One region of the Humibacter antri genome, then DNA from elsewhere that is predicted to be linked to it. Evidence: predicted binding sites of a transcription regulator. Region 1 holds the regulator's gene; each other region holds the start of a gene.

Evidence for each region. The regulator LexA, encoded in region 1, represses DNA repair genes until DNA is damaged. The targets are predictions, from matches to a motif close to TCGAACANNTGTTCGA.
Region 2: a site for LexA is predicted at 2,689-2,704, ahead of ACYVDK_RS00880 (HNH endonuclease signature motif containing protein). Genes of this name have one in related genera too.
Region 3: a site for LexA is predicted at 3,154-3,169, ahead of ACYVDK_RS08860 (DUF6504 family protein). Genes of this name have one in related genera too.

The regions. Positions count from the first base shown of each region.
Region 1 is NZ_BAAHAW010000043.1:56,110-63,049, forward strand. Features, by position in the region: gene hflX (GTPase HflX) at 1-186, shown strand, start outside; gene ACYVDK_RS16615 (methylenetetrahydrofolate reductase) at 458-1,543, shown strand; gene metE (5-methyltetrahydropteroyltriglutamate--homocysteine S-methyltransferase) at 1,540-3,873, shown strand; gene lexA (transcriptional repressor LexA) at 4,132-4,914, opposite strand; gene ACYVDK_RS16630 (hypothetical protein) at 4,858-5,082, shown strand; gene ACYVDK_RS16635 (LysM peptidoglycan-binding domain-containing protein) at 5,308-5,757, shown strand; gene ACYVDK_RS16640 (histidinol-phosphate transaminase) at 5,780-6,913, shown strand; gene hisB (imidazoleglycerol-phosphate dehydratase) at 6,924-6,940, shown strand, end outside.
Region 2 is NZ_BAAHAW010000002.1:34,050-40,989, forward strand. Features, by position in the region: gene ACYVDK_RS00865 (ferrochelatase) at 1-840, opposite strand, end outside; gene hemQ (chlorite dismutase family protein) at 837-1,634, opposite strand; gene ACYVDK_RS00875 (hypothetical protein) at 1,833-2,105, shown strand; gene ACYVDK_RS00880 (HNH endonuclease signature motif containing protein) at 2,727-4,424, shown strand; gene ACYVDK_RS00885 (FAD-binding monooxygenase) at 4,553-6,463, opposite strand; gene ACYVDK_RS00890 (IclR family transcriptional regulator) at 6,920-6,940, shown strand, end outside.
Region 3 is NZ_BAAHAW010000020.1:7,428-14,367, forward strand. Features, by position in the region: gene ACYVDK_RS08845 (glycoside hydrolase family 43 protein) at 1-108, shown strand, start outside; gene ACYVDK_RS08850 (glycoside hydrolase family 13 protein) at 172-1,911, shown strand; gene ACYVDK_RS08855 (inositol monophosphatase family protein) at 2,219-3,034, opposite strand; gene ACYVDK_RS08860 (DUF6504 family protein) at 3,192-3,470, shown strand; gene ACYVDK_RS08865 (DUF805 domain-containing protein) at 3,712-4,194, shown strand; gene ACYVDK_RS08870 (DUF3467 domain-containing protein) at 4,360-4,668, opposite strand; gene panD (aspartate 1-decarboxylase) at 4,786-5,175, opposite strand; gene ACYVDK_RS08880 (serine hydrolase domain-containing protein) at 5,406-6,635, shown strand; gene ACYVDK_RS08885 (glycoside hydrolase family 3 protein) at 6,712-6,940, opposite strand, start outside.

The sequences.
Region 1 (6,940 bases):
GTCGAGATCGACGTGTTGATCCCGTACGACCGGGGAGATCTCGTGTCCGCCCTTCATGAGCGCGGACGCGTGATGCGCACCGAGTACGAACCGGACGGCACCCGCATCACCGCGAAGGTGGCTCCCGAGTTCGTGCCCGTCTTCGATCCGTTCCGTGCGACGCCGGCCATCGCCGGAGCGCGCTGACACCGGCCGCGACCGAGTCGGCGGACCTCGATGTAGCGCTGCGTAACACGCAGTATCCGTTCGCGCCACGCGTTTGTTACTGTGATCGAAACGTTCGTCGAACATGGCCGATGTCGGCCGGTTCGACTGGAGCGACAGCCGAGCCCGGCACCCGCCCCGAGCCGCATGACCGAGTGGCCGCCGCACCGGCGGTCGCGAGAGTTGCGGTGCGGATGCCTTCGGCCACGACCTGCGACCGATCGCCTCCGCGCCGCCCGAGCAGGGAGCCGCCATGAGTGCACAGCACCTCGACGACGGCTCGCCGACCGCGCTTTTCAGTGACGCCCTGGATCCGGAGCACAGCCGCTGTCCCAAGGGAACACCCTTCTCGTTCGAGCTCTACCCGCCGCGCAACGAGGCGGCCGCGCGCGCCCTGCCCCGTACCATCCGGCGTCTGGCCGCCGTCGCGCCGCGCTTCATCTCGGTCACCTACGGTGCCGGCGGCTCCTCGCACGCTTCGTCTCTCGACGTCGTCAGGCACATCACCCGGGCAACTCCTGTGCCGGCCATGGCGCACCTCACTTGCGTCGGGTCGTCCCACGAGCAGGCCGGGCGCATGATCCGTGAGTTCCTGGCTGCGGGCGTGACTCGCTTTCTCGCCGTGCGTGGCGACCCGCCGACCGGGGTGCCGGTGGATGGACCGCTGGGCGACCTGCACAGTGCTTCGGAACTCGTGCAGCTGATCCACCGCATTCAGGCGGAACACGCCCCGTACCGCGAGATCCCGGTTCCGGGGTTGACGCATGCTAGCGCGGTGGGCAGGCGCGAGCGGGTCACGATCGCCGTTGCCGCGTTCCTGAACGGGCATCCGCGTTCGCGTTCGATCGATCAAGACATCGACACGCTGCTGGCCAAGCAGGCGCAAGGCGCGAACCTCGCGATCACCCAGTTGTTCTTCCATGCCGAGGACTACTTCTTCTTCGTGGAGAGGGCACGCCGCGCCGGGCTGACGTTGCCGATCCTGCCAGGCATCATGCCCGTGACCTCGCCGGCACGACTTCGGCGCATTCTCGAACTGAACGGTGAGGACGCCCCCAGCGATCTCAGCATCCGCCTCGAAGTGGAGCCCACCGACGAGGGCAGACGTGAGATCGGCATCGAGCATGCCGCGAACCTGGCCGAACGGCTCGTCGCGGGCGGTGCACCCGGCATTCATCTCTGCACTTTCAACCAGCCGCAGACATCGCTCGCCGTGCTCGAGCGCTGCGGTCTGATCGACTCGTCCGCGCTCGAAGAGGATTCCGCGGAGCAGGCGACCGCCGAAACAGCCACGACCACACCACCCCAGCAGGCCAGCAAACAGAAGGAAAACGCATGACCTCCTCCACTTTCCCGACCGGCACCATCGTCGGGTACCCGCGCGTCGGCCGTCGTCGCGAACTCAAGAAGGCCGTCGAGGCCTTCTGGGCGGGCACGATCACCTCGGACGAACTCGAGGCCACTGCCGCCGAGCTCCGTCGTACGACGCGTGACCGGCTTTCGCAGCTCGGCCTCGGCAAGACCGGCTCCGCCATCCCCGAGACGTTCAGCTACTACGACCAGGTGCTGGATGCCGCCACAACGCTCGGAGCGATCCCGTCCCGTTTCGCTCGGCTGCAGGATGCCCAGGGCCGCGTCGACCTCGCAGGCTACTTCACGATCGCCCGCGGCGCTGGCGAGGATGCCCCGCTGGAGATGACGAAGTGGTTCGACTCGAACTATCACTACCTCGTACCGGAGATCGGCGCTGACACCGAGTTCCGGCTGGCGTCCGATCGACTCGTCCGCGAGTTCGAGGAGGCCAAGGCGGACGGATATCTCACGCGCCCGGTCATCGTCGGCCCGGTCACGTTCCTGGCGCTCAGCAAGCCCGCCGATGGCGCACCCGAGGGCTTCCGGCCGTTGTCGCGGCTCGCGGATGTGCTCCCGGCCTATGTACGACTTCTCGCCGAGCTGAAGTCAGCGGGCGCCGAATGGGTGCAACTGGACGAGCCGGCACTGGTGAGCGAGAGCCTCGATGACGCGCGAGCCGACGTGCTCGCGGCCGCCAGCACCGCATACGAGACACTGGGCGCCGCGTCGGACAGGCCGAGCCTCTTCGTCGCGGCCCCATACGGCGGCCTCGACGACGCCCTTCCGATTCTCGCAGCCACGAATGTCGAGGCGATCTCGCTCGATCTGGTGCGTGGGGGCATCCCCTCCGGGCTGGATGCCGACACCAAGGCCGCGTTGCGCGGCAAGACCGTGGTCGGCGGTGTGATCGACGGGCACAACGTCTGGCGCGGCGACCTCGAGTCCGCCTTCGGCGCACTCGAGTCGTTGCTCGCACTGTCGCCCAACATCGCGGCATCCACGTCCACTTCGCTGCTGCATGTGCCGCACGATGTCGAGGATGAGCCGGCGCTGGATGATCGGCTGAGGTCCTGGCTCGCCTTCGCCGATCAGAAGGTCGTCCAGGTGGCAACGCTGGCACGGGGTCTGGACGACGGGCACGAGGCGATCCAGGACGAGCTGGCACAGGCATCCGCAGCCCTCACCGATCGGCTGGGTGCGCCTGGGGTGCGCGACGGTGCGGTGCGTGGTCGTGCCGGGGCGCTCACCGATGCCGACTTCCGGCGCGGTGACTATGCAATCAGGCTGGCGGCTCAGGACGCCGCCCTCGGCCTCCCGCTGCTGCCAACGACCACGATCGGATCGTTCCCGCAGACCGGCGACATCCGGCGTGCGCGCGCACAGTTCGCGAAGGGCGTCATCAGTGAGGCGGAGTACCTCGGGCTCATGCGGGGCGAGATCAAACGCGTCGTCGACCTTCAGGAGGAGATCGGCATCGACGTCATAGTTCACGGTGAGCCGGAGCGCAACGACATGGTGCAGTACTTCGCCGAGAACCTGGACGGATTCGCGGTGACGCAGAACGGCTGGGTTCAATCGTACGGAAGCCGGTGCACGAGGCCGTCGATCCTGTGGGGAGACGTGTCGCGTCCGAAGCCGATCACCGTCGAGTGGTCCACGTTCACCCAGTCGCTCACTGACAAGCCCGTGAAGGGGATGCTCACGGGTCCTGTGACCATCCTCGCCTGGTCGTTCGTGCGCGATGACCAGCCACTTGGCGACACGGCACGGCAGGTGGCGCTTGCCCTCCGCGACGAGATCGCCGCCCTGGAATCCGCAGGCATCCGCATCGTGCAGGTGGACGAGCCCGCGCTGCGCGAGCTGCTTCCGCTCAAGAAGACGGACCAGTCGGACTATCTCGACTGGTCGGTCGGCTCATTCCGCCTCGCCACGAGCGGTGTCGGCGACGCGACGCAGATCCACACGCACCTGTGCTACTCCGAGTTCGGCGTCGTGATCGACGCGATCCGCAACCTCGACGCCGACGTCACCAGCATCGAAGCCGCCCGCAGCCGCATGGAGGTGGTCGATGACATCAAGGCCAGCGGATTCGACCACGGAATCGGTCCCGGCGTCTACGACATCCATTCGCCGCGCGTGCCGTCGGTGGCCGAGGTCACCGAGCTCATCGAGAAGGCGCTGGGCGGCATCCCGGAGCGGCAGGTGTGGGTGAACCCGGACTGCGGGCTGAAAACGCGTGGTTACGACGAGACGGTGGCGTCGCTGAGGAACATCATCGAGGCGACCCGGGCCGTTCGCGAGAAGCAGCCGGCGTAGCGTACGGCGGCGGATGCCTGCGGCTGGATCAGCCCCTCGGCATCCGCCGCGAGCCTCGGTCGAGCTTTGTGAGAGCTCGGCGCAGGCCCTGAGCGTCGTGTTCGGAAGCGTCGCGGAACTCGCCGTGCACGAGCCGCATCATCGTGCCCCGCGATGCAGCGCGAGAGCGTCTGTCCAGGCGCGCCCCACCTTCTCCGGAGCAGCACCGAAGCGGTGCTCGACCCGGATCGAGCCGGTTGCATCGCCGAGGGGCGGCGCTCAGACCGCGCGCAGCACGGCGACGACCTTGCCGACCACGTCGGCGAAGTCGCCGAGGATCGGTTCGTAGGCCGAGTTGCGCGGCAGCAGCCAGGTGTGACCGTCCCGCTGACGGAACACCTTGACCGTCGCCTCTCCGTCAAGCATGGCCGCGACGATGTCGCCGTTCTCCGCCGTCTTCTGCTGCCGAACGACCACCCAGTCACCGTTGCAGATGGCAGCGTCGATCATCGACTCGCCCTGCACCTTCAGCATGAACAGCTCACCGTTGCCGACGAGTTGCCGGGGGAGCGGGAACACCTCCTCGACCTGCTGCTCCGCTGTGATCGGAACACCGGCGGCGATCCGGCCCACCATGGGCACCATGGTGGCGTCCCCGACGGGAATCGAGGTCTCGAAGTCGGCAGTCGCCTCGGCGCGGCCCGTGCTCTCCGGCAGATCGATCAGAACCTCGAGTGCACGGGGGCGGTTCGGGTCGCGACGCAGGTATCCGCTCAATTCGAGCTGACCCAGCTGATGCGCCACGCTGGAAAGCGACGCGAGACCCACTGCGTCGCCTATCTCGCGCATGCTCGGCGGGTATCCTCGCTGGCTCACGGAACGCTGGATGACCTCGAGGATCGCACGCTGCTTGTCGCTGAGGCTCTTGCGTCGTCGCGTGCGCGGCTTCTCCGTTGCGCGGCTGCGGCGAGCGGTAGGCGCCGAGGCAGCTGCAGTTCCGGCTCCGTGTTGCGGATCATCCGGCTGCGGGCCGTCGTGCTGTACATGGTCGACGTCGGTCACGTGCTCTTCCTCTCGTCATCGGCGGCCGACGCTGCTCTCTGCTGCGGCGATCTGCCCTTGTGGTTCGCGGTCTGCGACGAACGTTTCGAACGTCTCCCGCGGCGGATGCCGCAGCTTCTCGCAGCGGAGCTGCTCGAGCCTGTGCCGCTCAACATGCTCAATCGGTGAGGTAGCGGGATGCGAGCATCCGCAACCACACCTCGATCGAATGTCGGTGGTGCGTGTTGACGTTGTTCCTGACAGATCGAAACTCTATCCGGGTTTCGACCTGGATCGGCCATTCTGTTCGAGCGTGTTGGCAACTCGGACCGAAGAGATCCGAACATACCGTTGAATTCCGAAGGAATCGAAGATAGATTCGGAACACGGGTTCGAGACTGAAGGGAGACCGTCATGACGACCATCGCACTCGCGCACGCGGCACGGAACCGTCCGACGGCGAATCGTTCGACGCTGGACGGCTCGACGAGCCACCTGGATGCCGCCCCGGTTCGCTCGCAGGCGCCGGCCGATGTACGCCGCTCACGTGTCCGCACGCGTCTCACTCGTCGTGGCCGGGCCGTGCTGTCGGCGCTCATCGTGCTGCCGCTCCTGATGGGCGGGGGCGCGCTTCTGGCCAGTGGCGGTGCCATGGCGGGCATCCGGTCCTCGGGCGCGTCATTCCACCATCTGACGGTGCAGTCGGGTGAGTCATTGTGGAGCATCGCCCAACGTGTGGCCCCGCGAGATGACCCGCGGGATGTGGTCCTAGCGTTCGTCGATCTGAACGGCCTCTCGTCGAGCATGGTGCAGGCGGGGGAGCGACTGGCGATCCCGCGCGAGTTCGACGGCTCGAGCCGGTGAAGGTCCGCTCTAGCATTGATGCGTGACCTCGTTCTCCGATCTTCCGCTCCGCGATGATCTGCGCGGCAAGTCGCCGTACGGAGCACCACAGGCGCCTGTGCCAGTGGCGCTGAACGTCAACGAGAACACGCATCCGATTCCGGGCGACGTCGTGGCAGACATCCTCGAGTCGGTCGGAGAAGCGCTGAAGGGCGCGAACCGCTACCCGGATCGGGAATTCGTCGAACTGCGCGAAGCCCTGGCGAGCTACCTCGGACACGGTCTGGATGCGTCGCACATCTGGGCGGCGAACGGCTCCAACGAGGTGCTCCAGCAGATCATGCAGGCGTTCGGCGGCCCCGGACGCAGCGCCCTCGGGTTCGCGCCCACCTACTCGATGTACCCGCTGCTCGCGGCCGGGACGGGAACCGGATGGATCGCGGCCGATCGGGCACCGGACTACACGGTCACGCCCGACGAGGCGGCCACCGTGGTGCGGGAACGCCGTCCAGACATCGTGATCCTGTGCGCGCCGAACAACCCGACAGGGACGCCGCTCGGCCTGGACGTCGTCGAAGCGGTCTACGGCGCGACCGACGGCATCGTGGTCGTCGACGAGGCTTACCAGGAGTTCATGCCCGAGGGAGCGCCGAGCGCACTGACCCTGCTTCCCAATCGTGAGCGGCTGATCGTCTCACGCACGATGAGCAAGGCGTTCGCGTTCGCCGGTGTGCGGCTCGGCTACCTCGCGGCCGACCCCGCCGTGGCCGACGCCCTCCGTCTCGTGCGGCTGCCGTATCACCTCTCCGTTCTCACGCAGACGGCGGCCGTGGCAGCGCTTCGGCACTCCGGCGAGATGCTCGCGACAGTGCGCGACATCGTGCGGCAACGGGACCGGATCGCATCCCGTCTGACGGAATTGGGCTATCCCGTGCACGACTCGGGCAGCAACTTCGTGTTGTTCGGCGGGGTGGACGACCCTCACGCGATGTTCCTCGCTCTCAAAGAACGGGGCATTCTCGTGCGCGATGTCGGCATACCGCATCACCTGCGCGTAAGCGCCGGCACGGAGGCGGAGACCACTGTCTTCCTCGATGCCATGGGCGAACTGACCCCTGCACCGGCCGCCACGGCATCGTCGACCGCATCGACGAGCACGGCTTCCTCCCTCAATTAGGCTTGACGGCATGAGCAGCCGTACTGC
Region 2 (6,940 bases), on a different contig from region 1:
GGACCATGGGATGTCTGCGACCGCCGCGCCGGCATCCGGACCCGTCGCCTCGCCGATCGCTCGGGCTGCCCGCGCTGCCGAATTCCGTGCCGCCTGCAGTGCCTCGGCGCTCAGTGTCTGGGCGCTCAGTGCCTCGGCACCCGAGATGGCATGCGCCACGGCGCAGTGCTGCGCCACGTAGGCGCCGCCGGTGCCGAACTGCGGGCCGGAGGCCTCCGCCGCGGCGGACGGAATGGAGTGCGTCACGAACAGCACGTGAATCTCATCGCGGGTCACCGCATCTGCTGCCGCTTCGGCGGAGCCGTCAGCACCACGCCCCGCCCCTGCGTCGGCGGTGAGCTCGGCGACGGCGGCTTCGACACCCTCGATCAGCGGCGTGACGAAGCCGGGGTGGTCGAAGTACTCGCGGATGCGGTCGATCGACACGATCTCGGTGAGTCCGGTCTCGGCCAGCGCCTGCTCGAAGTCCTCGCGATACTGTCCGACGCCCGAGTACGAGGTATAGGCACTGGTGACCAGGGCGAGCAGACGATCGTGACCCGCCTCGTGTGCTTCGCGAACGGCATCCGTGAAGTACGGCTTCCAGTTGCGGTTGCCCCAGTGGATCGGAAGGTCGATGCCGCGACGCGTCAGCTCCGCCTCGAGGGCGGACTTCAGCTCGCGGTTCTGGTCGTTGATGGGGCTCACGCCACCGTGGTGGCGATAGTGGTGCGCGACCTCTTCGAGTCGCTCATCCGGGATACCCCGTCCGCGCGTCACATTGCGCAGGAACGGGATGACGTCATCCTGACCCTCCGGGCCGCCGAAGCTGGAGAGCAGGATCGCGTCGTATGTCGTCATTGCAAGACCTCGGGAATGGCTGTCACAGGAATGCGCCGACCCGTATAGAAGGGAACCTCTTTGCGCACGTGCCTGCGGGCATCCGTCGCGCGGAGATCGCGCATCATGTCGACGAGATCGACGAGATTGTCTGACTCCATCGGCAGTAGCCATTCGTAGTCGCCGAGAGCGAAGGCGGCGACCGTGTTGGCCAGTACCGAGCGGAAGGCCGCGCCTTTCCGACCGTGGTCGGAAAGCATGCGACTGCGCTCGGCGTCGGGGAGAAGGTACCACTCGTAGCTGCGCACGAACGGATAGACCGTGAGCCACTCCCGCGGCTCGATGCCCTCGAGGAACGCCGGCACGTGGGCCTTGTTGAACTCCGCCCCGCGATGCACGCCCATGGCGTTCCACGTGGGGAGGAGGTCGCCCAGCAGCGTCGTCCTCTTGAGTCTGCGCAGCGACGCCTGAAGCTGCTCCGCCACCGGGCCGTGCATCCAGACCATGATGTCGGCGTCTGCCTTCAGCCCCGAGACATCGTAGAAGCCCCGAACCGTGACGCCGTCGGCCTCGACCTCGGCCACCGCGGACGTGAGTTCCGACGTCGCCGGCTCGACTTTCGACTCTTCGAGGTCGAGTGGACGCCGCGGATCGCGTCTCAGCACCGCCCACAACGTGAAACCGTCGGGCTGCTCGGCCGTCGACCCGCGCTCGTCGGGCTTCGAAGCGGCATCCGTCGGGTGTTCGGATGCTTCGGGAGTGCTGTTCTGAATGGGGGAATCGGACGCCGCGTCGGCGGCCGCCGGGTGTGTCATGGCAACCAGTCTCCCCCGTTGTCCGCTGAGCAGCAAAAGGAGGAGGCGGTCGATGACGTACCCGGCGCCGCACTGTACGCAGCTGCCGTCCCGTCAAGCCCTTGGCGGCGGGCACGTTTGGACGCATGCTGAACAAACCTGACGAAATCACTGGGATGAACCGAATAAAACTGCGCTTCGTGGTGTTGATAGATACAAATGTCTGAATCGTTGAAGAACTCCAGCCGTATCGCGGAGCAGTCCTCCACGAGTACGACCCCTCGCCGTAAGCGCCCGAGCCGCGCCAAGGCGAAGCCGATCATGGATGCCCGCGCCAAGGTGATCTCTGCGTTCCCGTGGGCTCAGAACCTTTCGTACCTCGAGCAGCAGCAGTTCGCGGACGAGCTCGCCCACCACCCGCGCGACCTCCCGAACGGACAGCTCGAGGCGCTGATCCTCTCCTGGAAGAACCGGGCGCGCCGCGCCGCGTGACCCGGCCCCCGACGGCGCGGCCCTGGTGCGACGTGGCGCCGGATCTCGTCCTGCGTGGCGCCGGATCTCGTGCTGCGGCCGTCGCGCGACGTCGCGTCGCATGCTGCGCGTCCGCTTTCGGCAACCTTGCGTCGCGTCTCGCGCGTCCTGCCGAAAGCCGTGGCGGCACCCTCGAACCGAGGTGTCCCGTGAGCCCGTACGCCAGTTCGTCGGCCGGCTCTCTGCGGGTGGCATCGGCGAGGTGGGTCCGCGTCACGCCGGTTGACCGCGCGCCCATTCCGGCCTCGCGCAGCACCAGTTCGCGTTGTGTGGGGTCGACTGACGGCAGTCGGGTGTCGTCGTCGTAGGTCTGCAGCATTGCGTCGTACATGCACCGATCATGTCGATCGCGAAGCAGCGGATGCCCGCGACTGCGATGGTCTGTGCAGAAGTCTCCGGGTGGCTCCGTGGGGACGAAAAGCGTCCATACCGGCAGTCGGTCGAGCACGATCATCGATTTGGACCTATCTTCGACACTGATCGACACAGTCTTTCCGTCCCCAGCATCGGAGTTCCCGTAGATCCGCACAGGGAACGGTACGTGTCGTTGATATGTTCGAATCTATGCCGTAGATTGGGAGCATGCTCAGCAACGTCGAACGGCTCACGGACACGACCTCTCGTGTCTGTGCAGCTTTGTCGTGCGGCAATGCCGGTTCCGCGGGCGGGTACCGCGATTCAACGCACGCGAGCGCAGATTCAACTCGCGCGAGCGCCGATTCAACACGCACGAGCGCAGAAGGTCGCACGCTGATCGAGTCCATCGACGCGCTCGCCGACCAGGTGCTGGCTCGATTGATCTCGGATGCCTCTCGCGCACGTGCGGAATTCGACACAGTACTCACCGCCGCTGCCGGCGTGGCGGCGAAGCGATCCGAGCGCGCTCTGGGTCATGCCGGGCTCGCGCAACGAAACGGCCACCAGAATGCGGTTCGCTTCGTGCAGTCTCTTACCGGCGCGAGCCGAGGCGAAGCATCCCGTCAGGTACGGATGGGTGGCGCCATGGGCGAAGTCGACGCCGCCGAACGAGCGCGACGGAGTGCCAAGGAGATGAGCGGCGCGCTTCTCGTCGATGGTGGCGGGTCAGACAGCGACGGACTCGGTGGCGACGGACCCGAGGGCGGCCCATCCGATGGCAACGCAGGTGACCTGCGTGTGGGCTCCGCCGCGAACTCCATTCCCCTTCCTTGGAGCCACCCGATCGTCGCAGCCGTGAGTGCCGGCATCCTGTCGCCTGCTGCCGGCGATGCGATCGCTCGCGGACTGGGGGAGCCGAACGCGACCTGCGAGGCTGAGGCGATGCGACTCGCGGCGAGTGCGCTCGTCAACGAGGCGAGGTCGACTCATGTCGATGAGCTCTTCGGTCTCGCACGACGTAAGCGTGATGAGATCGACCCGTTGGGCGTGCGCGAAAGATGGCAGCGGCGGTATGACAACCGCTCCTGGACCATGCGCCGCAATCACGATGGTCAGCTGACAGCACATGCCGTCTTCGACGATGAGTCCGGCGTCTTCGTGACCCAGCTGCTCGACCTTGCTCTGAGCCCGCGGCGAGGCGGTCCGCGATTCGTCTCCGAAGATGACCGCCGCTGGTCGGATGAGCTCGCCGCCGATCCGCGCAGCAACGAACAGTTGGCACTCGACACGATGATGGAGGTCTTGCGCGGCGGCGCCGCAATGGATGATTCCACAACGCTCCGCACGCACCGACCCGCCGTTCGCGTCATGGTCACCCGCGACGATGACGCGCCCGATGGAGTTGCCTTCGGCATCGGACACCTCGAGGGGAGCGTTGACGCCGTGCCGCTTTCTGTCATCGAGACGCACCTCTGCAACGCGGGCACCATCGACGTTCACACCGACGAGGCCGGGAATGTACTCGATCTCGGTCGCGAGAGCCGCCTGTTCAACGGACGGCAGCGCGTCGTGCTCCGCACCCGGGACGGAGGATGCGTCTGGCCGGGATGCGACCGGGCGCCCTGGAGCACCGAGGCGCACCACATCGATGCCTGGGCCGCGGATCACGGCCGGACCGACATCGCCGACGGCGTGCTGCTCTGCAGATTCCACCATCTGCTGCTCCACAACAACGGCTGGAAGATCAGCAGAGACAATACGCAGTACCTGCTGATGCCGCCGAAGAGCGTTGATCCAGCTCGCACTCCGATCGAGCTCCACACGAAGTCACCAGGATGGGCGCATCACCGAAGAGTCGCGAAGCGACGACCGCCCGGAGCGCGCTCGGTCGCGGAACCGACGCCAGTCGGCGGTGCGAGGTAGCGGGAAGCCCCGCAGGGCGGGCTTGCGCACCGGCATGGGCATCACGACGTACGTGCAGCTGGACTCGCATCCAACCCGACGTACGTGCCACCGGGTTCGCGACCACACGCCTACCGCGTTGTCACCGACTACTGCACCGTCGGCGACGACACCACAGTTGGCTGCTGCAGCATGACGCCCTCGAAGAAGGCGGTCAGTTCATCGGTGGCCGTCAGCGGAAGAACGTGCGCGACGTACTGGTCCGGGCGCACGACCACCACGACTCCGTCACGAGACAGCTCACGTGTGTCGAAGATGTCCTCGCCAGGCCCCGCCGCATACACCTTCTCCCAGTCGGTCAGGCCGAAAGGACCGGTCTGCGGCATGAAGACGGCCGGCACCTTCGCGATGTCCACCTCGTCATAGTTCTGCTGGTAGATCGCCTTCACGTCGAAGACTGCGTCAACGTCGTCGCCAGAAGGGGTGAACCGCCGCAGTGGCGACTCGGCGGCATCCTGCAGCCATCCTGCCCAATCGGCGAGAGCCGACGGTTCGCCCGCAGTCCCTGCATCAGCGAAGGCGTAGATGCGCCAGCGTCCGTCCGCCTTCGCGTGGTGACCCAGATGCTGGATGTTCCCATCGCACACACCCACCACCTCGGCCGATTTGAAGCGCTTGCCGATCGGGAACCCGACCGCCAGCGCTTGGTGCGTCGGCTCGCCGGTGATGATCGACGGCTTGTATTGCGTGAGGAATCCGGACGGGAAGTCCGACGTACGCAGGTAGAAGTCCGCAAGTTCCTGCGGGTCTGCGAAATCCTCCGGTCTGCGCGCCATCATGCTCGACCACTCGCGGTCGAAGTCGATGAGCTCCTGCGCGACGGGCTGACGCTCTGCGGAGTAGGTGGCCAGCAGCGACTCGGGGCTGCGGCCGGAGAGCACGTTGCCGAGCTTCCAGCCCAGGTTGAAGCCGTCCTGCATCGACACGTTCATGCCCTGGCCGGCCTTGGCACTGTGGGTGTGACAGGCATCGCCCATGAGGAAGACGCGCGGGGTGCGATCCGATCCCTCCGGCACCTCGTCGAACTTGTCGGTGACTCGGTGCCCGACCTCGTAGACGCTGCTCCACGCGACCTGCTTCACGTCGATCGAGTACGGGTGCAGAATCTCGTTGGCCTTCGCGATGACCGCCTCGATCGGAGTGTGCCGCACTTTGTGATTGTCGTCGTCAGCGACCTCGCCGAGGTCGATGTACATGCGAGAGAGGTAGCCGCCCTCGCGGGGAATGTGGAGGATGTTCCCCGCCTCGGCATTGATCGCGCACTTGATGCGCCAGTCGGGGAAGTCGGTGTTGACCGTGACATCCATCACGCCCCATGCATGCCGCGCGAACTCGCCGAGGTGCTTGCGCCCGATCGCATCGCGCACCCGGCTTCGCGCCCCGTCGCCCCCCGCGACGTACCTGGCGCGCACGACCCGCTCTTCGCCCTCGCGCTCGCCCGCGACGTAGCGGATGCGCACCTCGACCGGGTAGTCGCCGATCTCGTGAACAGTCAGTCCGAGGAACTCCACGCCATAGTCAGGCACGATGCGGCCCGGACCGTGCGCGGCGGCCTCGGCGAAGTAGTCGAGCACCCTCGCCTGGTTCACGATCAGGTGCGGGAATTCGCCGATGTGCTTGGCGTAGTCCTCGGTGCGCGAGGTGCGGATGATGTCGGCCGGGTTCTCCGGGTCGGGGCCCCAGAAGTTCATGTAGGCGATGTTGTACGCCTCGGCGGTGATGCGCTCCGCGAAGCCGAACGCCTGGAACGTCTCGACGCTGCGCGGTTGGATGCCGTCGGCCTGCCCCAGCACGAGGCGCCCGTCGCGCTGTTCGATGAGGCGTGTCGTCACGTCGGGAAACTGCGCCATCTGCGCCGCCAGAAGCATGCCCGCCGGTCCGGAGCCGACGATCAGCACGTCGACATCGTCGGGGATGTCTGCGGACCGATCGATCCCGGCACCCGCAGCCGGCAGAACGGTCGGGTCGCCTGAGACGTACCCGTGGTGGTGGAACTGCATGGAGTGGATCCTTCCTCGGACATCGGTGTCGAGGTTGTGGTGAAGGTCTTCGTGTTCTATATTCGAACACTGAGTTCTACTATTGAACAAATCATAGATTTGAGGCGCCCATGCCGCAACCGACCCCACTGCGATGGCCGCTTTCGGCGTGCGGCCAATCGGAGACACGTCGGCCGTGCGGCCCGGAAGCGGCCGCTCTCGGGTTCGGCACCGGCGTGTCTCCGATCGACCGCCCGCACGGCAGCACACGAGGATGACGCGCGTGGGAATAGAGGGCGCACCCGACACAGCAACCCGGGCACCCGACACACCGTCCGGCACACCCGACACAGCGGCCCCCGCACACCCGACACACCCGACACCGCGACCGGCGCCAACACAGCGACCGGCGCGCCCGACACCGCGACCGCGGCACCCGGCACCACGACCACCACAGCACCCGGGGCACCCGACACCATGACCGGCATAGCACCCGGG
Region 3 (6,940 bases), on a different contig from region 1:
GGGCCATATGTGTCAGGCCCTCCGGGCGCCCGCGCTCTCGTGACCGGACTGAGCTACACCGGACGGGGCCATGGCGCCCCGCGCTCGACCGCGCCCGAGACATCCTGAACCGGCGGCTCGGTCCGGCAATCCGATGCCAGCCAGACCGAGCCGCCGTCATACGGTGGAACCATGACGGAGACCCTGGCACCGGCGGCGACGACAGAGACGGCACGGTCGGCGGGCAGCACCGGGCTCGAATGGTGGCGCACCGCCGTGATCTACCAGGTGTACCCGCGGTCGTTCGCCGACAGCAACGGAGACGGAGTCGGCGACCTGCCCGGCATCACCGCACACCTGCCGGCCCTGCACGATCTCGGCGTCGACGCGGTCTGGCTCTCCCCCTTCATGACCTCCCCGCAACGCGACGCCGGCTACGACGTCGCCGACTACTGCGACGTGGATCCCCTCTTCGGAACCCTCGACGACTTCGATCGGTTGCTCACGGCCGCACACGACCTCGGCCTGCGCGTCATCGTCGACCTGGTGCCCAACCACACGTCGTCCGACCACCGCTGGTTCCAGGAGGCGCTGGCATCCGCTCCCGGCGGCGAGGCGTGCAGTCGCTACTGGTTCCGCGACGGCGAAGGCGAAAACGGTGATCTCCCGCCGAACAACTGGGAGTCGGTCTTCGGCGGTCCCGCCTGGAGCCGCACCACGAACGCCGACGGAACGCCCGGCCAGTGGTACCTGCATCTGTTCGACGCGTCACAGCCCGACCTCAACTGGGAGAGCCCGTGGGTGTGGGAGCAGTTCCGCGGCATCCTGAGGTTCTGGCTGGATCGCGGCGTCGACGGGTTTCGCATCGACGTCGCGCACGGCATGGTCAAAGCGAAGGGCCTGCCCGACTACACGCCGGAGCAGCGCGGCGGATCGCTGAGCGGCGCAGGTGTCACGCTCGGGCCCGGCATCGACGACGAGGCAGCTGGTTCACCGATGTGGGCTCAGGAGGGCGGCCACGACATCTTCCGCGACTGGCACGAAGTGCTCGCGGAGTACGACGGTGATCGTGCACTGTGCGGAGAGGCATGGGTGAGCCCGCCCGCGAAGCTCGCGAGGTACGTGCGCCCCGATGAGATGCAGCAGACATTCAACTTCACCTACCTCGAGACGCCGTGGAATCCGGATGCCCTTCGCGAAGTGATCGCGGACTCTCTCGCGGCGTTCAATGGTGTCGGCGCACCGAGCACGTGGGTGCTCTCGAATCACGACGTGATCCGCCATCCCACTCGCTTCGGCCTCACCGAGGAGATCCCGCAGGGTTATGGAATCGGACCCGAGACGCCGTTCCGGCCCGATGAGAGGCTCGGTCTACAGCGCGCACGTGCCGCGACGACCGTGATGCTGGCATTGCCCGGTTCGGCGTACGTCTACCAGGGCGAGGAGCTGGGGCTCCCCGAGGTGATCGACCTGCCCGACTCCGCCAGACAGGACCCCACGTGGTTCCGCTCCGGCGGCGAGCACTATGGACGTGACGGATGCCGAGTGCCGATCCCGTGGACCGCCTCCGGGCTCTCGTACGGCTTCAGCGACAACGGGAAGAGCTGGCTGCCGCAGCCCGCCGAGTGGGCGACGATGGCGCGCGACGTCGAGAATGGCGAGCCCGACTCCACGCTCTCGCTGTACAAACTGCTGCTCGCCGAGCGCGAGCGACGCTCGCTCGGCAGCGGGAGCCTGGAATGGCTGGAGGGCTACGGCGACGACGTCGTGGCGTTCCGCAACGGAGACGTCACGGTTCTGGGCAACCTGGGGCAGGCATCCGTTCCGCTCCCGGTCGGCGAGGTGATCGTCGCGAGCAAACGGCTCGACGGTGCGGAGCTGCCCGCCGACACGGCAGTCTGGGTCGTGGGCCGAACCGCATCCGCCGGTTGAGTTCGGGTCCCAGACGCCGGTGCCGGCGAGACGCGCAGCGAGGGGACGGCAATGCGGCCGGGAGCGAAACCGATTGCGGGTTTCGACAAGCTCAACCCACGGGAATGGCCGAAGCCACGGGAGCGGCTCAACCTGCGGGAGTGGCTCAACCCACGCGAGCGGCTCAACCTGCGCGAGCGGCTCAACCCACGCGAGCGGCTCAACCTGCGCGAGCGGCTCAAGCTGCGGAGTGGCTCAAGCCACGGGAATGGCCGAAGCCACGGGAGCGGCTCAAGCTGCCGGAGCGGCTCAGCCGCCTGCGGACCGCTCAGCGGTCGACGACGCCGAGCTCGTCGAGAATCGGCTCGAGCTGCGCGAAGAGACCCGGCTCCGCCGCGATGGTCAGCGCGCGGCTCGCGGCCGCACCGTGCAGGCCGGCGACCTTCGCGCCCGCCTCCGTCGCGACCAGCGCACCGCCCGCGTGGTCCCAGGGCTTGAGGCCCTTCTCGTAGTAGGCATCCAACCGCCCGGCCGCGACGTTGCACAGGTCGAGGGAGGCCGCACCGATCCGGCGAATGTCGCGCACCCTCGGAATGAGCATGCTCACCGCCTCGGCCTGCAGCCCCCGCCGGCGGGAGTCGTACGAGAACCCGGTGCCCAGCAGGGCGAGTGACAACTGTTTTCCGGTGGCCACCTGCAGCCGCTTGCTCCCGAGGTAGGCGCCGCCGCCCGCGCTCGCCGTGTACACCTCGCCGTTGGCGGGATTGACGACAGCGGATGCCAGCGAGCGCCACGTATTCGGATCAGGGTCGCCCTCCACCGCGGCGATCGAGACGGCGTAGGCCGGAATGCCATAGAGGTAGTTGACCGTGCCGTCGATCGGGTCGACGATCCACGTCAGCCCGCTGGTGCTCGCGCTCGCGTCGCTCTCCTCGCCGAAGAAGCCATCGCCGGGGCGGGCGTCAGCTATGCGTCCCCTGATGAGGTCTTCGGACTCGCGGTCGGCCGCCGTGACGATGTCTTCGGGGGCCGTCTTCGTCGCTGCAACCTCGACCCCTTCCTCACGCCTGGCGCGGACGAGGTCGCCCGCCTCGCAGGCGATCGTGCGGGCAAGGTTCAGGAGCTCATAGATCGGGGAGGGCACCCTCCGATGCTAGATGGCGTCGCGAGCTGCGGCTTCTCAGACGGTTCAGCGCGGCCGCTCGGCCCTCGACCGGAGGATCCCTTTGGCGTGTCGCGCGCATCTGATCTATTCTCCTTTCGTCGAAGCTTTGTTCGACATATCCGTGAGGAGGTCTGCCGTGAGCATCACTCATACCACCGACATCGTCACCGTCTGGATCAATGAAGACGGCGTTCCGAGACGGATGTTCTGGGCCGGCCGCCGCTACCGGGTCACCGACACTCCCACTCGGCTCGGGCCCGAGCCCGGCGTTCCCCTGAGCCCGGCGATCACGCATCCGCCCACACCGCTGAAGGGGTGGCGCTTTCAGGGCACCAGCGACGACGACGACACCCGCGTGTTCGACGTGCGACTGGCTGATCCCGGCGTGTGGGAGCTGATCCGCGTCATCGATTGAGTGCGCACGGTCGCTCGGCGGCACGCATATGCTCGTCGCTGCTCGACGCCGCACCTCTGCACGTCTCCGCACCTCTGCACGTCTCCGCACCTCTGCACGTCTCCGCACCTCCGCACGTCTCCACACCTCTGCGCATCTCCGCGCCTCTGCACGTCTCCGCACGACTCGACATGCTCGGTCGACTCGGCCAGTCAGGCAAGCTCGGCCCTCGGCTCGGTCGCATCTATGTCAGCATGTGTTCGTGAGCACCGGGGCTGATGACTTCGCGCAGGATGCGGTCGACGCGGCGGAAATCGCCGCGTCGAGGCATCCGTCGGACAAGCCGATCTACCGAGCGACGCCGCAGGAGGCCATCGCCCGATACTTCACGAAGTACGCGGTGTTCCACGGCCGGGCGAGCCGCAGCGAGTTCTGGTGGGCCTACGCGCTGAACGTCGTGCTGTTCCTGCTCGCGGGCATCGGTGTCGAGATGGCGAACAGTCTGGCGGGACCATCCGCGCCCCGACCCACGACGGGGAGCACGGTCATCGGCATCGTGTTCGGGCTGTACGCGCTCGCCGTGATCGTGCCGACCATCGCAGTGATCGTGCGCCGGCTGCACGATGCGAACCTGGCTGGATGGTGGTTCCTGCTCACGCTCATTCCGTTCGCCGGGTCTGTGATCGGCGTGATCTTCGGCATCCTGCCGAAGCAAGGTAACGGCACGCGGTTCGACCGGGCCTGATCGGTCGCGGTGCGCCTGATCGATCTGGTGCTGGCTTGATCGGTCGCGGTACGGGCCTGATCGGCCACGGTGCAGGCCTGATCGGCCACGGTGCAGGCCTGAATGCTGACCCTGTCCGCCGCCGCTTCGTGCCGGAAGGTGCAGACCGCCGCACCGCCCCGAGTGCTATTGTCCCGAGCGTTTGCCGGTCTGCTGTTCCCACAGCTCGAGCTCGCGCGTCAGCGCCTTCGCCAGTTCGAAGACCTGCTCGGGCGGAATGCGAACTCGGGTCACGACTCGCGCGTTCACCGACCGCTGCGGTTCGCCGTCTTCGTCGAGGGTCTCGGTGGCCGGACCGCGCAGCGACGCGAAGTCGAGCACGAACACGCTGTCGGTGTGCCAGATGCTCGCGAAGTCCGCGAAACTGCCTGCTTCGACCTCGGCTGCGATGTCGAAGTTGATCTGCGTCGGAACGTTCCGCTGCTCGTCGGGCATGCCGCCCCCCTCACGATCCGTCGACCGCCGTTCGACCGTCGCTTGCGAGCCTATCCGGACATCCGGTCTGCATCGCTCGCGACGACCGTTGCCCCAGTCGGACGTCGGCGGTGCGCGTCATGACGGATACGTGACCGGGAACGCCGCATCATCGCCGCTGTGCTGCACGCGATTCTGCGCATCCACCATGATCACCTTCGGTCGCACCGCGGAGGCCTTCGAGAGCTTCACCGACCCGTACGCCATCACGATCACCCGGTCACCCACGCTCACAAGGCGTGCCGCCGCGCCGTTCGCGCCGATCACGCCAGAGCCGGGTTCGCCCTCGATGACGTACGTCTCGAACCGCGCTCCGTTGTCGATGTTGACCACGCTGACCTTCTCGCCCACGAGAATGCCGGATCCCGCAAGCAGGTCGGCATCCACCGTCAACGAACCGACGTAGTGCAGATCGGCCCTGGTCACCGTCGCGCGGTGAATCTTGGCACGGAGCACGGTGACTCGCACGGAGGGACTCCTCAGCGGTAGGGGGCGGGGTGCGTCAGTTTATCGGTTCGGTCGATCGGTGCCCCGTGTCCCCCGTTGTGGAGCAGGATGAGGCGAGCCCGACCTGCTGTGACTGCGCTCCGGGAGTCATACAGTCAAGACTGCAGACTGCAATGGCTGCGCCGGTGATGAGCGGAGGCATCGTGCTAGGTGCGGTTTCGAGTGGGACGAGACGATCTCCCCGAAGAGCAGTGATCGGATGTGCCACCGTCGTCGCACTGGCGGTGGCCGCGGGACTCAACGGCTGCACGACATCGCCGACACCGACGGCATCACCCCGATCCTCTGCGGCGGCCGAATCGACGCAGGCGAAGGGCATCGCCTCCATCGTGCGGACAGCCATGACGCAGCAGCACCTGAAGGCCGTGATCGTGCGGGTCACGGTGGGCGGCAAGGTGGTCACCACGCAGGCGTTCGGCGACTCCATGACCGGCGTGCCCGCGAAGACCGACATGCAGTTCCGCAATGGTGCCGTCGCCTTCGAATACGTGAGCAATCTGCTGCTGCAGTATGTCGACGAGCACAAGGTGACCCTGGACGACACGATCGACAAGTGGATGCCGCAGCTCCCGGATGCCGACAAGGTCACCCTCAAGATGCTCGCGAACCAGACATCCGGCTATCCCGACTTCGAGACGGACCCGGGGTGGACTGCGGCGTACAACACGAACCCGTTCCACCTCTTCACGTTCGACGAACGGATCAAGTACGCCTTCGACCGACCGTTGGAATTCGCGCCGGGGACCAACTGGAGCTACTCGCACACCAACTTCATGATCCTCGGTCACATCCTCGCCATGATCGGCGAGAAGCCGCTGGATCAGCTGCTCGAGCAGAAGGTGCTCGCCCCGATGGGTTTGAAGCACACCGTCGCGAACTCGACCGCGGTCTTCCCCGGTCCGACCCTGCACGCCTACAGCTCCGAGCGGCGGGTGCAACTGGGGGTACCGGCGGGCACACCGTTCTATGAGGAGTCGACGTACTGGAACCCCGCATGGGGGACGCCGGACGGGGCGGCCGAGACCACCGACATCACCGATATGACCACTACTGCTGTGGCGATCGGCACGGGCAAGCTGCTGTCGAAGAACAGCTTCCACGCCATGACCGACTCCAAGCTGATCGGTTTCGGTACGCACCTGCCGGTGTGCGGCGGCTCATGCTTCACGCAGGTCGACGGATACAACTACGGCCTCGGAGTGGTGCGCTCCGGACCGTGGATGCTGCAGAATCCGCTGCTCAGCGGGTATAGCGCCGCCGAGGCGTATCTGCCGTCGAAGAAGATCGCCATCGCCGTCGCCTGCACGTTCACGCCCGCCGCCTTCGACGATCAGGGGAACTATGCGAATGCCGCCGACACACTGTTCCGGCAGATCGGCGGGTACCTCGCACCGAACGATGCGCCGCCGATGAAGAAGTGATGGTGTTCCCGCCACGTGTTCGCAGCTGAGGGTCGACGACGGGGTCGGCAATCCGACGGCGGTCGCTCGCGGTCATCTAACGCTTCGGGCTTCTGACCTCCAGCCGGCTCGCGAGCTCGACGGTCGAGTCGCCGCCGACGCCGAGGTCGATCGTCGTGGCATCCTGCACCCAGTCGCGGGTTGCGGCGCTCCAGTAGCGCAGTTCGGCGGGGCCGAGGTTGAAGGAGACGGTGCGGGTTTCGCCCGCGTCGAGGGTGAGTCGCTGGAAGCCCCTGAGCTCGCGCACCGGTCGCGACGAAGTGCCG